3 regions of the Undibacterium sp. RuTC16W genome follow, and region 2 is predicted to be linked to each of the others. Evidence: predicted binding sites of a transcription regulator. Region 2 holds the regulator's gene; each other region holds the start of a gene.
What was found. Region 2 encodes sigma-54, which starts transcription at its own class of promoters, with help from an activator protein. Its sites were predicted from a motif close to TGGCANGNAANCTGCTTT; they were not measured.
Positions count from the first base shown of each region.

Region 1: ACO0K4_RS02365 (TorF family putative porin) is a predicted target of sigma-54. The motif match lies at 2,268-2,285, and genes of this name have one in related genera.
Region 3: ACO0K4_RS02285 (PEP-CTERM sorting domain-containing protein) is a predicted target of sigma-54. The motif match lies at 2,322-2,339, and genes of this name have one in related genera.

Region 1 is NZ_JBMPPE010000001.1:528,731-533,701, forward strand. Features, by position in the region: gene ACO0K4_RS02355 (ammonium transporter) at 1-1,065, opposite strand, end outside; gene ACO0K4_RS02360 (P-II family nitrogen regulator) at 1,098-1,436, opposite strand; gene ACO0K4_RS02365 (TorF family putative porin) at 1,464-2,210, opposite strand; gene ACO0K4_RS02370 (accessory factor UbiK family protein) at 2,554-2,796, shown strand; gene ACO0K4_RS02375 (sensor histidine kinase) at 3,219-4,472, shown strand; gene ACO0K4_RS02380 (LytR/AlgR family response regulator transcription factor) at 4,465-4,971, shown strand, end outside.
Region 2 is NZ_JBMPPE010000002.1:462,108-467,078, reverse strand. Features, by position in the region: gene lptA (lipopolysaccharide transport periplasmic protein LptA) at 1-430, shown strand, start outside; gene lptB (LPS export ABC transporter ATP-binding protein) at 432-1,172, shown strand; gene ACO0K4_RS06475 (RNA polymerase factor sigma-54) at 1,190-2,680, shown strand; gene hpf (ribosome hibernation-promoting factor, HPF/YfiA family) at 2,814-3,158, shown strand; gene ACO0K4_RS06465 (MBL fold metallo-hydrolase) at 3,465-4,262, opposite strand; gene ggt (gamma-glutamyltransferase) at 4,423-4,971, opposite strand, start outside.
Region 3 is NZ_JBMPPE010000001.1:514,787-519,757, forward strand. Features, by position in the region: gene ACO0K4_RS02280 (TIGR03013 family XrtA/PEP-CTERM system glycosyltransferase) at 1-1,190, opposite strand, end outside; gene ACO0K4_RS02285 (PEP-CTERM sorting domain-containing protein) at 1,400-2,272, opposite strand; gene ACO0K4_RS02290 (hypothetical protein) at 2,449-3,876, opposite strand; gene ACO0K4_RS02295 (PEP-CTERM/exosortase system-associated acyltransferase) at 3,930-4,742, opposite strand; gene ACO0K4_RS02300 (transglycosylase SLT domain-containing protein) at 4,755-4,971, opposite strand, start outside.

The DNA.
Region 1 (4,971 bases), on a different contig from region 2:
GGAGACAGTTGCAGCAGCAGTTGCCAATAAGGTATTAACGAATGCCAGAGCAGCTACATCACCGGCCTCTAAAGCGGAACCCGCATTGAAACCAAACCAGCCCACCCACAATAACGATGCACCAATCATTGTCATTGTCAGTGAGTGTGGTGCCATGGATTCTTTACCATAGCCAACACGTTTGCCAATCAGGTAAGCGCCGACCAGTCCGGCAACCGCTGCATTGATATGCACAACCGTACCACCCGCGAAGTCCATCGCACCTTTTTGGAACAAGAAGCCCGCTTTAGCACCTTCAGTAACCGCCGTTGCTGCATCTTTAATAGCGTCAGGACCTGTCCAGAACCAGACCATATGAGCGACTGGCAAATAGCTGAATGTGAACCACAACACCACGAATAACAATACTGCGGTGAATTTAGCACGCTCTGCAAATGCACCAATAATCAAGCCGCAGGTAATTGCCGCAAAAGTCGCCTGGAATGCCACATAAACGAATTCAGGAATAACGACGCCTTTACTAAATGTTGCCGCAGTAGAGAAGGTCGCCTTTGCCGGATCCCAAATACCGTTCAAGAACAAACGATCAAACGATCCGATGAAACGCCCACCTTCAGTGAAAGCCAGTGAGTAACCATAGACACACCACAAAACAATGATGACGGCAAAAATCATGAATACTTGCATCAGTATGGACAGCATATTCTTAGAGCGAACCAAACCGCCATAGAACAGTGCCAGACCAGGAATAGTCATCAAAATAACCAGCAAAGTTGACACCATCATCCATGCGGTATCGCCTTTATTCGGCACAGGTGCAGGTACGGCAGCAGCTGATGCTGCTGCGTCTGTAGTTACCGCTGGAGCAGCGGGTGCCGCAGCAACAGAAGCTACGGCGGGCGCTGCTTCTGCAGGCGCTGATGCGGGTGCAACAACAACGGCAGATGCAGCGGATGCTTCTACTTTAGCCGACGCGTCATCCGCTGCCATAGCAGACGACGATACAAAACCGACCGATAAAAGCAAGGCACTACTGATTAATGCTTTGCAAAATATTTTCTTCATGTGTGATCTCCCTGTGGATCTTAGAATATCGGTCAGAGTGCTTCGTTGCCGGTTTCGCCGGTACGAATACGCACAATTTGCTGTAAGTCATAAACAAAAATTTTGCCGTCACCAATCTTGCCAGTACGGGCCGCGGCTTCAATCGCTTCAATAGCGCGATCAACGATAGCGTCATCAACCGCTGCTTCAATTTTTGTTTTTGGTAAAAAATCGACCACATATTCCGCACCACGATATAACTCGGTGTGCCCCTTTTGGCGACCGAAACCTTTGACTTCAGTCACGGTAATACCTTGTACGCCGATGGCTGACAGTGCTTCTCGCACTTCGTCGAGCTTAAACGGTTTGATAATGGCGGTAATCAGTTTCATGCTGACCTCGATTAGATAATACGTTGCTTAAAATGATTTAAGAGCTGACAAAACGATACTTGTTTTTCCAGTAAATTTGCCTTGAGGTGTCACATATAAAGCACTATCTGCTTTGGTTGCAACCGCAGCAGCACTAAACGTCACGCCAGCATACTCAGTTGTTACACCGACCTTCCAATCTGTGTACGCATATGCCGTGTTGTTTTTTACTGTTTGATGGCCCGCATGTAAGTTCAGCGTATAGCCAGGGGTGAATTCAACATTGGCACCAATATCCAGATATCCACTATTTTTACTGTTGACGAAGCCGAAAAGATTAGTCACTGAGTGAGAATACTTTGCATAAACAGGACCATAACCAACCTGACCATAAATCTCCGTAGTATTCGCATTAGCAAATCCAGGAACGCTGCTCAGACCGTTGGATGGGTATACGTAAGAGAGTACGCCGACGTCGTATGAAATATCTTTGACGATCTCACCGCGCTTACCAGCGTAGATATCCCATTCAACGTTGCCACTACCGCCTGCGTCTTTCGTCCATTTAATGGTAGACAACCAGGTACCCGCATAAAAACCTGTCGGGTTATGGGTATAGTCTGCACCACCTTGTAAAGCTGGATCCAGACGTGTTTGTGAGATACCACGGTAACGGTAATCACTTATTGCACCAATATTGAAACTTACTTCATTGTCAGGCTTTGCATCTTCTGCATGTGCCAAACTGCCTGCTAACGATGCTGCAACTGCTGCGGCGAGTAATAGTTTTTTCATTGCGCGTCCCTTTTTTGGTTAATAAACAGATTAGAAAACGTAAATTCCAAGCTGGTATTAGCAGGAGTCGTGCCAACCAGACAAAGTGACGAAATAAAATTCGCCAAAATCTCAATACTCCCGCAGCAAACACTGACAACAACCGACAAAACGGCGTCATAAGTGCATTTGAGCCAAGGGATGCGCTATGATTCCATTGAAGATAAAATGCCTTTCACTATTTAGCAGACCATTTATTTTGAGTTACATCAGGTCGCCGCACCAATTTAATGCAAAACCTAAATAAATCACCCCACATTACCGCACCAGTATCGTGCAATTTTTAGTTATTACAAGGATTCTTATGAGTAAGCCTGATTTTTTCAATGAGCTTCAATCTAAAATCAATCAGGTTTTAGAAAACTCCCCCGCCAAAGATATAGAAAAAAATGTCAAAGCAATGATGAGTCAAGGCTTCTCCAAGCTAGACCTAGTTACCAGGGAAGAGTTTGATATACAGGCACAGGTTCTGGCTAAAACAAGAACTAAACTAGATGTTCTTGAAGCACGGATTGCAGAACTGGAAACTGCAGCCAAGAATAAATAATATCCTTGGCCGTTCCAAAAAACTGCCCTCCAGAGGGCCGCCTACTACAGTGTCATACAAAACTAATATACTTTTAAACTAATATACCGTTGTACTCAGCCTGCGGCAACTTTGGGCACGGCACGCTAAAAAACTGTTCCCAACACGCCCTAAATTTTATATAGCAAACCTTGAGCGCCCAAGACTTGTAAAGTGGTCTGGTACTACAGGTATGTCTGTTTTTGAATTCATCCGCACGTATTTACTCATTCGATATTGGCCCTCTCAGCGCTCTTGAGAGAGTCAATATTGTTCACGTAATCTGTTTTCGCACTGGCTTGAACAAGGTTCATCTCTATTTATTGGCTTTCGTCGGATAAGGGGCGTCGCTCTGAAACGTACTCGCTAAGCTTGGCGACAATCGCAATCATCAGGAAACCACCATGCTCACCAGCTTAGTATTTATTCTTCGTAAAACCTTTGGCGGGATGGTCATACTCAGTGTCTTCATTGTATTAGTGGTCAATGTGGTATTTAGATACAATCCACCGGATTGGTTTTTTCTGGTCCCCATAGTACTAAGTGCGTTGATTGCTGCCGTGGCATTCTCACACGTACGTCGGGTACGTTTGATTTCTACTGAAGTCATAGCCAGTACACTGGCCAACAGACAGCACCTTCAGATCGAGATTCCTTTAGAAGCAAGTCTAGCGTTTGCTTTAGTGGAGGCGGCGATACGCGAATTGCCCGGTATAGAACAAGTTGAAAGCGCTCACGACAGCCTGCAAGTGCGTGCCAAGATTAAACGCATCAATCCCTATCAAGATCATTTTTTTAATCAGATCAAGTATTTAAATTGGCTGGCGACTAAACGCAACCAGATACTGGCGACTGTCACACCTGGTGATGATGTAGGCAGCGTCAGCTTACTTTGCGAACCAGAAAGAGCCGTGTGGACCGATCTGTTTTTGGTCGATAACGGTACCAACTTAGAAAATATGCAGGCGATCAGTCGCGCTATTTTACGTCGGATGGCAGAACTGCGTCGTCAGGAACAGGCCGCTGTGCAACAAACCGTCAGTGAAAAAGAACTCACCGTCGCCAAACTCAATCTCTTGCATGCACAGGTAGAGCCACATTTTTTGTACAACACCTTAGCCAGTGCGCAAATTTTAACGCGCACCGATCCGGCTGGCGCCGATCACATGCTCGGTAATTTGATTACTTACCTTCGCTATTCCTTACCGCGCACAGAAAATTCTTTATCGACCTTGGGTGAAGAGCTAGAACGTGCCAAAGCCTATTTGGATATTATGAAAATACGCATGGGGTCGCGCCTGCAATTACAAATAGAAGTCACGGATAATTTACGGACGATTTTATTTCCAAGCATGATGCTGCAGACCCTGATTGAGAACGCCATTAAGCATGGTCTGGAGCCACAATCCGGTGGTGGCACGATCTGGATTTTTGCACGTCATAATGAGCAATCTGTTGCGATCACCGTGGCCGATAACGGCCGTGGCTTCAGCGCCGAGGGCGCGGGCACAGGTATAGGTTTGCGCAATATACGTGAACGTCTGCGTCTAGCTTACGACTCCGCGGCCTCATTCGCGATAGCCGCTAATTTCCCTAGCGGTGTCGCAGCCACTATCAATGTACCGGCGAACTTCTTACAGGGAACGAATCATGTCTAATATGTTAAAGGGGCTTAAGTGTGTAGTCGCCGAGGACGAAGATTTGCTTAGATTATCCTTGCTAGAGTCATTGGAAGAAGTCTGGCCTGATCTGAAAATTATTGCGGTCTGTGACGACGGTGGTAGCGCGCTGGAGGCGATAGCGATGCATCAGCCGGATATCGCCTTTCTGGATATCCGCATGCCAGGCTTAAGTGGTTTGGAAGTAGCAGAGGCCATGACAATGATCAGCCCGAAGACGCAAATCGTGTTTGTGACAGCCTATAACCAATATGCTATCGATGCATTTGAAAAGGGTGCGGTCGATTATCTTTTAAAGCCCATCACAAACGAAAGATTATTGAGCACTGCAAAGCGCCTGCAAACGCGCGCCATTAACGGTAATTACAGCGTCACCAATGATAGCGCTACGATGACTACCTTAATCAAGCAGCTTAGTTCCAGCTTATCAAATCCAGCTAGGCCAGAACCGTTGGTGTGGATTACCGCCAGTGCGGGA
Region 2 (4,971 bases):
AAAAAAGAGTACCTCAACACTGCTTGGCGAAGTCATTCTGGTCCGCGGCACTTTGCTGGTAAAGGCTGATCGTGCCGTTGTGACAGAGGCGGCTGACGGACACCAGACATCGGTTCTGTATGCCAATGCTGGCGGTCGTGTGTCGTTCCGTCAAAAGCGCGACGGTGGCCCTGATTTATGGGTCGACGGCTATGCCGACAGAGTTGAATACGACGACAGGTCTGAGCTGGTGAAATTCATTTCCAAGGCGAAGATCCGCTATCTTGACGGTAAAAATGTAACCCAGGAGCAGGAGGGGGAATATCTTTCCTACGACAGTATTAATGATGTCTTTGTTGCGACCAACAGCACGTCTGGAAAACAAGTTCCCGGTGGCGGTCGTGTTACTTTGATTTTAGAACCTAAAGCCGATAAGCAAACCAAAGAATAAGATGAGCACTTTATTGATCAAGGGTTTGCAAAAGCGTTACGGTGCGCGCCAGGTAGTGCGCGATGTGTCGCTTGAAGTAAAGAGTGGTGACGTTGTCGGTCTGCTGGGGCCGAACGGTGCGGGCAAAACGACATCGTTTTATATGATCGTTGGACTGGTTCCCTCTGATGCCGGTGAAATCAATGTGGACGGTGTAGACATCTCCCATTTGCCGATTCATCAACGTGCCGTTCTCGGCTTATCGTATTTGCCACAAGAGGCATCGGTATTTCGTAAGCTGACAGTCGAGGACAATATCCGTGCCGTGCTGGAGTTGCAAAAGGATGAACATGGCAAGTTTCTGAATTCAGCCGAAATTGAGAAACGCCTGGATACCTTGCTGGCCGATTTGCAGATCGAGGGCATACGTGAAAATCAGGCGCTTTCTTTATCTGGCGGTGAACGTCGCCGGGTAGAAATTGCCCGGGCACTGGCAACGAATCCGCGCTTTGTGTTGCTGGATGAACCCTTTGCAGGTGTTGATCCGATTGCTGTGATCGAGATTCAGCGTATCGTACGCTTCCTGAAAGAGCGCGGTATCGGTGTGCTGATCACCGATCATAATGTGCGCGAAACTCTAGGTATTTGCGATCACGCCTACATCATCAATCAAGGTGCAGTGCTGGCGAGTGGCAAACCGGAAGACATCATCACGAACGAATCCGTACGCAGGGTTTATCTGGGAGAGCATTTCCGCATGTAGCGGGAAGCGAGATGATGATGAAACAAAGCCTGCAACTACGTACCTCACAACACCTGGCGCTGACGCCGCAATTGCAGCAATCAATTCGTCTTTTGCAGTTATCCACGCTGGAACTACATCAGGAACTGGAAAACCTGTTGACTGATAATCCCATGCTGGAGCGGGTTGATGACCCCATGGATAATGCAGTGCGATTGCTGGCCGATGGCGCGATTAGCACCACCAGCAATAATTCAGAATCTGAATTTGCAGTACAGGAAGTCGGTGCCGAGACCGCCGCTCCGGTTGCTGATAGCGGTGACAATGCGGAAGTTGCTTCATCCGCGGACAGCACCAGCGCCAACGAAGAAGAGTGGAGTTTTGATGATGTACCGCTAGGCAGTAAGTCTTCAGAGGAAGAGGATGGACGTCCGCAATTAGAAGCTGCGCAAACCAGTTTGCGCGATCATTTGCTGGAACAGATGCGCCTGAATATTCGTGAGCCGCGTGATCGTGCCTTAATTGAGCTGATGATTGATGCGCTGGATCTCAGTGGTTATCTGATGGAGACCTTGGATGAAATCCATGCGAGTTTGCCGCTTGAATTGTGTGTAGAACCAGAGGAATTATCTTTCGCATTAACGATGCTGCAAAGCTTTGATCCCGCCGGGGTTGGTGCGCGTACGCCGTCGGAATGTCTAGCCTTGCAGATCAAACGCTTACCTAAGATTCCATTCGTGACACGTCGTCTGGCGCTGAAGATTGTTGAAGAACACATCATCTTGTTTGCGCAGCGAGATTTCAACAAACTGAAAAAAATTCTCAACTGCGATGATGAAGATTTGCGCGAGGCGCAGGTAGTGATTCGCCAGTGTAATCCTAAGCCAGGTGCGGATTTTGCAGCGGCGTCATCAGACTATGTGGTCCCCGATGTGATCGTCAGAAAGTCAGCAAATGGCTGGCAGGTTTTGCTGAATCAGGATGTCATGCCCAAGCTCCGCGTTAATAGTATGTATGCCAACATCATGAAGCAAAATCGCGGTGACGGAACGATGGGATCGCAGTTGCAGGAAGCGCGCTGGCTGATCAAAAACATGCGGCAACGCTTCGACACCATCTTGCGCGTTGCACAAGCGATAGTTGAAAGACAACGTAATTTTTTCACTCACGGTGCGGTTGCGATGCGCCCTCTTGTTTTGCGCGAAATTGCTGATACACTAGGTTTACACGAGAGTACTATTTCTCGTGTAACGACCCAGAAATACATGCTTACCCCGCATGGTATGTTTGAGTTGAAATATTTCTTCGGTAGCCATGTCGCGACGGAAACGGGGGGGGAAGCATCTTCCACCGCGATACGTGCACTCATCAAGCAGTTGATAGGAGCAGAAGACCAGAAAAGCCCACTCTCTGATAGCAAAATTGCAGACATGCTGGGTGAACAAGGCATGGTCATTGCGCGACGTACTGTTGCCAAATACCGTGAAGCCCTAAAAATTCCTCCAGTAAGCCTGCGCAAATCCTTGTAATGAACACCTGTAATTTAGTCTTGTAACTAAGCCTTGAAATTACGTTTTGTATTGCTATATATAATTTAGCTCGATGCATCAGAGCAAATGCTGAAGAAATTTATAGCAAGTAACATCACCATAGGAGCGTAGTATGAATCTCACCATCAGTGGACATCACCTCGAAGTAACTCCTGCAATACGTGAACATGTACAAAACAAGCTTGAGCGCATCAGGCGACACTTCGATCAAGTCATTGATATCGCCGTCATCCTGACGGTAGACAAGCTCCGGGAAAAGGAAAAACGGCATAAAGCAGACATTAATCTGCACATCAGTGGTAAAGATATCCACGTAGAAAGCCTGGCGCACGACCTCTACGCTGCGATCGACCTCCTCATCGATAAACTGGACAGACAAGTCATCAAACACAAAGACAAAATTCAAGATCATCAGCACGACGCCATCAAGCACCTGCCAGACCCGGCGTCGGTGTAAGTCATCAAGTCCGGTGTTCGTAGCCGGTACAAAAAAAAGGACGCTTCAAGCGTCCTTTTTCGTTGGGTACACCAAACGAACAGTGGCTTATTACCATCGATATCGAACCCGCAGGCTGGATACGGCTTCCAGGGGCTTTTCGTGCCAACAGCCGCAGCCTGCTTGCGGATTCGTTTTGGGGATTTCTAAAAACTCTTTAATCGATATTTCATGAAATCGCTTATTCCTGCCTTTCCTTTGTGTCCTGGCTTCTCTGTGGTGAGCGATCTTGATTTTTGCGTCAGTCCTGACTTAGTTACAGATTGTTTATAGAGCTAACTTTTGCCCGTGAAACCGATAGTGTTCCTGGGTAAATAAATCGATCCCGCATGGCAGGTTCTCTATCCAGTCCAGAAAAGCATGAATCGCTTCTCGCCCGATAAAATACCGTCCGTGCTGAGGTACCATCATCGCAATATCCATGTTTCTGACCATATTTGCCCACAAACGGCAGACTTTATTTGACACCATATAGCGTTGATGAAACCCTCGCATGGCTGGCAACTGATCTAAAAAAACTTCCTTTGTCGTGATGGGCTGACTGACGTCATGTGCATCGACCATCGACGCGCCCATGTCACCTGAGAACAGGATTTTGGAACGGCTATCGTAGAACTGAAAGTTACCTTCGGCATGCAAGAAATGTGCGGGAACAGCATGAATGGTCGTAACACCCATAGAGACAGGCATACCTTCGTCCGGTATGCCGACAATTCTGCCGTCTGAGCGGTTCAGATTGCAAAAATGCGGTACAAAACGCGACCATAGCTGCGATACATAGAGCTGGCATTCCGTACTGAATAACCACTTATCCAGAGCCCCGATGATGTCCGGATCCTGATGTGATGCAAAAAGGTATTTGAGGTTTTTCTTGGGTAAATAGCGTTGCATCGCTAATACCAAGCTGTTGTAAGTAATATTGCCAGACGGATCAAGCAGGGCACCTTGTCCTTCTGACACAATCAAAAATTGGTTCGCCTGTACCGCGCTATCGCCTGCATCCTTGACGAGATCATTGAACATCAGACAGATGTGATGAGCGTCTTTATATAATTCTATGGGCACTGCGATCTCCAGAGGGAATAGATATTTTCCATCGGGCAATTGTAGTGAGCGAGGGCGCGCTGGAATTGCGTTAGATCAGTAAAGCGCTTGATTCATATCAAGCGCTTGCAAATGACGGCGACGGCTGGCTGCTTGTGACTGAGGACGCTTCAATGAAAATTTAATAGCCTAAGGTTTTGCCGTCTGGATTGCGCGGATCGGAGTAGCCGTCGAAGCCATCGGTACCGATTTGTATGATTTGGGTCCTGCCCATGGCCGGAGAGATTTTTAGATTGTGACCTTTGAGTTCTAAGATACGTAAGGTATCCACGCTGATACCCCGCTCTGCACGCATCTGATCGGGCATCCACTGATGATGAATTCGCGGTGTAATGGTCGCTTGCGCGACGTTCATGCCATGGTCAATAACGTTCAAAATAGTTTGCAGGGTCGTCGTGATAATACGGCTGCCTCCAGGACTGCCGGTTGTCATGAATGGCTTCCCGTCCTTCAGGATAATTGTCGGGGACATTGAGCTAAGCGGACGCTTATAGGCGGCGACGGCATTTGCATCGCCACCGATGAGGCCGAATGCATTCGGTGTTCCGGCCTTCACTGAAAAATCATCCATTTCATTGTTCAAAGTAATGCCGGTACCTGCTGCGACGATACCACTGCCAAAATTCAGATTTAAGGTGTAAGTCGTGGCAACTACATTGCCATGCTGATC
Region 3 (4,971 bases), on a different contig from region 2:
TCTTTACATAATTGGTCGACAAAGAATGGTCTCTCGGGACGCGGACCTACAAAACTCATTTCTCCGCGTAACACATTTAGAATTTGGGGTAATTCATCAATACGTAATTTACGAATGACTTTGCCGACGCTGGTTGTACGCGGATCATTGTTAGTCGCCCATTGTGGGCTACCGGATTTTTCTGCATTGATTCCCATACTCCGGAATTTCAGCACCATGTAAGTTTTTCCGTTTTTACCTACTCGCTCTTGTTTATAAAAAATCGGCCCGCGATCTTCTATATAAATCAGCAAAGCAGTAATCAGCATAATTGGTGAAGACAGTAAAAATATGATCGCGCTCACGGTCAAATCAAATATCTGTTTACCAAATCGTCTCAAAAAACTTTGATTGAAACCGTCACCGAAAACTAACCAACCCGGCTGCAAAGACTCAACACGAATCTGGCATGCTTCGCGCTCAAAAAATGCCGCAGCGTCAATGACCTTCACACCATTTAATTTACAGTCCAGCAAATCATCAATAGGGAACTGCGCACCGCGACGATTTTGTACAGCAACCACAATTTCATCCGCGTGGTATTTTCCCGCAACTGAACTAAGGCTCACCTCAGAAGACAAGAGATTCGTAACCGGCACCTGACATATCTCATCGGTGACAGGCACAAATCCCAAGATCTCGTACTCATGGTGCGCAGTGTTGCTCAGCGCCAATTCGTAACATTCTTTTGCCAGTGACCCCGAGCCTAGAAAAATGATTCTTGACCGCAGCAATCCTGATTCTGAGGTTTTGAAGATCAAGACCCTTGCTGTCAAGATGCCAATAGCGGCAATCACCAGCACGATGCCCAGTACACCGCGCCCAATGAATAACGTAGGAAGCACATAAAATGTCAACGTAACCAGAATGAGCGCTAAGGCTAAAGAAGGCATCAATCTTAAAAAGGTATTTCTGATGCCTTCTCGAAAATTAATCTGGTACATGCCCAGAGCACTCATGCTGAATACAACAATCGACGCAAAAACCAAAGCCGTACTGAAGAAATTATCTGATTTTTCGGAAAAAGGAAAAGCACTGTCTAATGTGCGGATGATGGCGCCCAAATAAACCGAAGCAAGTGCAATACTAAATTCAATCAATAGAAGAATTGATGTAATACGTGATACATGGTGATTAGCAATTCTGAACATCAACACTCCACAACCCGACAAATAAATTATATTGTAAAAATAACATTCTTTATGTGACAGATTACTATATTTTTGATAATTTTCACAGCGCTTAATGTGACTTGTTTTAAATATCGGAAAATAAATATCTCACAACAACTCTTTAGGCAGACACAAACAAAAAAGCTGCCTGGTTCACACCAGGCAGCTTTTACCAAGGTCGACTTGGATTATTTTCTTCTGCGACGGATACTTGCCAGACCAGCCAAGCCCAAACCGAGCAAGCCAAGTGATGCAGGTTCTGGGATTGCATTACCGCTCACTTGTGAGGAAGACTTCACAGTCCAGCCCAGCGCTGATGCCGCGCCATTTACATCATCATAATTTGTGGACAAAAACAAATCATGCTTACCACCAAGCGGGTCAGACAAAGTGTTTGTATCCAGTTGAGCCAGCCATGAACCAGCCGTCACATCAAGGAAGCCTTGGCCATGACCTGCAAAACTTGTACTGTCAAAAGTTGACTGGTAGGAGCCAGCAGCACCGAACGGTGTCGCATTTACGGCAGGGCTAAACTTGGCACCCAATACTAAGGAACCACTTGTAATACCTGTGTATGTTTGAATGCCAGTACGTCCGCCAGGACCTAAAGCAGGATTCCAGTCAGTCGCATTAGAGTACAGATTAACCCAGCCACCTTGCGAAAACGTATTGGTATTTTGCAATCCAGTAAAAGGATCAACTGGACTGACACCTACCGCATAATCTTTCAAACCACCAAAAAGGCCAGTAAGGTAGTCACCAGGACCTGCACTCCAAATTGTCGTACCAGTTGAAATTTTCGTGATGTTAGTCACAGAAAAAATACCCCATGTATCGTCACCGTAGCTATTCACTGCTGGTGTCGTTGCTTTTGTATCGCAAGAAGCAATGGTAGAGCAAACCAGGCCTGGAGTTACACCGTAGCCAACAGTACCGGAATCATAATTATTTAAGGTAAATTTTAAGTCGCCCGCCGTCAGACTTAAAGCGCTTGCTGAGCCAACTGCGCCTGTCACTAAGGCCAAGGCAACAACAGCTTTTGATATTTGTTTCATGTTCATTTGAGCTTCCCCTTTGATTAGGTCAAATCACTATCTCGACGCATAACTATAAGCACGAGGCGTGCCAGAAATAACTTTATATTATAAGTATTTGATTTTAATAGATAAAATGCTTTTTTTATTTAATCAAAAGATAATTAAATTACAGCCTTGTAAAAATATTCGACATAAAATATTTACCCCGGCCAATAAACAAATTTGCGCTCATAATCCAGCGATTTGCCGTATGGAAAATCATGGTACGGATAGCATATCGTTTCAACTTTTTCATGTGTCGCGGCAATGGCGTTTTGCAGTACCGATGCAATTTCTTGTGGGGAAGTTTTATTTCCATATTGCAATTGAACTTCCCATAACACGCAACCGCCAGTAAGAGTCAAACGAAAAGCCCCGCTCACGTGCACTGAAATTGAGGGATTGGCATAAAGCATGTGTTTGAAATAATCCAGATGCATGCCATCCGGCAGATAATCCTTGGCTCGCCCGTGCAGAGCGATTACAGGTAAAGATGGCGGGGAAATTCCCAGATTTATTTTTTCATACACTTCGTTTAATTCAACCGCACTAAGTAGCCTCGCTTTATCACCGGTTTTATATCGCATCAAAGGAATTGGGACATCCGGATCAAGCATGGAAACCAATAGATCGCCATTACCATGACTGTCCGTGTTAACGACCTCGACGAAAGTTCGCATAGGGTTAAAAACCATAAAGGACGGCACTGGTGCGTCAATTGCGCTGTTGCCAAATAAATCTACCAGCAAGTCCGGCTGAGCCATACATGCCCTGCGCATAGCAATGGTTTCTCTTGTTTCATTAAACAAGTTCAGTCCTAATTCGCCGACACCCATAGAGCTTCCAATCAGGCCACTGGCGGGATGATCAAGGTTGATGTTCAAAGCCAACGCAAGATAATCCCGGAATGACTCGCTAAACGTCTCTTCACCGACAATCACGTTCACTCGGTAACGACGCCAGTCAAGCCCCTTATTTTGAGAAAAATCACACAATTTTTTAAGAAAAATAGGGTCGCCACAAAGAATGATTTGCTCAAAAGCAGCACCCGCTTGCTCGACAATTGCACAAGCCATATCCTCTCTGACGCTGACGTTAGCTACACATACGGTGTCCGATTGAAATGTCACTCCCATCGGCAAACAATTGATCAACAAGGTTTTATAACGATCGATATCAAAAGCTAGCTCAAGCCCCATATCGATCAGAGACGCGGTTGACTTCAATTGCTTTCTGGTGCCGAGCCCAATCGCAAAACCGTTGCTCCCATGACCTGAGCTGGTGAGTATAGAGGCAAGCTGCGACTTATCCGTGTCGCTGGCAATCAATTGATCTATAGAAAAACGACGGAACGTATTAGCTTTTTCCAGCACAGGACAACGTTGCAAAAAATCATCCACAGTAGTAATGTCATTTACTGAAGCACCATGTTCACTCAGCAAAATTTGATAGGCAGATGAACATCTGGCGGCTCTGCGAAATGCACGAATCAACTTCTTTTTACCTAGTTGAATAAGCTGATCAGACGTAGTTCTTGCTAACTGATAGCGAATAATCCGTCTGCATAATCTGGCAAAAATTGGATTCATCTTTTACGTTTTTTAAAAATTGAATTTGTTTTGGCTTTCCTGTATTTCTGCGCTTATTTTTTCTTCTTTACCATCTGCCAAAATGAACCGATCATGGTTCTGATAATCACGTTATAGGGTATTTTTTCATCATTAAACCAGGCAGCCAGAAACTTATTTTCTTTATGCAACCGGTTGTTTAACTCATCTAAATCCACGACAAAAGGCGTAACCGGGCCGTAGTAATCGGTTTGCGGGCCTATCGGCACAAAACGAAATCCCATTTTATCCAGCGATTTTGCCAACGAGCGCTCCATCGCCGCATACCAATAGCGAATGCCATTTTTTCGGCTGTAGCGATACATCTCACGATATAAGCCTAGTAAGAGTAAAGGGCTGTTACCGTCCCGCTTTTTTCCTCCCTGATGCGGATGAATTGATGCGGCATTCCCTTTTTCCCGGAAGTCTTGCGATACACCTTCCATCGAATCGCCTCTGCGACGACGATGTGATTTGCGGACGACTAAGCGTGATATTTCACCCGCAGTTTCTCTGGCTGGCATGACATAGTCTTCAAAAATGCTACAGTGCCCCTCAAAAGGGTAATTCAAATCAGAGGATGGTTGCACTAGGCGCACTGTACCGACAATCTGGTTATCCATCGTGAAGGCGGCAAAATGCGTGGAACACTCGTCAAACTCATCACTTTCTAAACCATCTTTAAATTCTTCAGTCGGCAGAAAGTGACATTCAAGACAGTACACCTCATATCTCAGCTGAAAAATCTCTTTGAGTAGGGTGGACTCAATATTTCCACTTAATTCCTTACGGAAATTAAAGTAAGGAACCAGAATATCGCGCTTGCTAAGTAATCTCTTAATCAGCATGTGCCTTCCGATTTAAGGTTTACTGCTGCGGGTGGGGCGCATCACGATAGACGATGCGTCAACAATATTACGTTGAAACGGGTGGGTCGATTTTTGGTATAAACGATTAATTTTTTGCACGTAATCCATGGTCTCCAGATAAGGCGGAATTCCATGGTATTTCTCTACGGCTCGCTCGCCCGCATTGTAAGCAGCAGCTACCAATGAGACATTACCCCTAAAAAGAGCT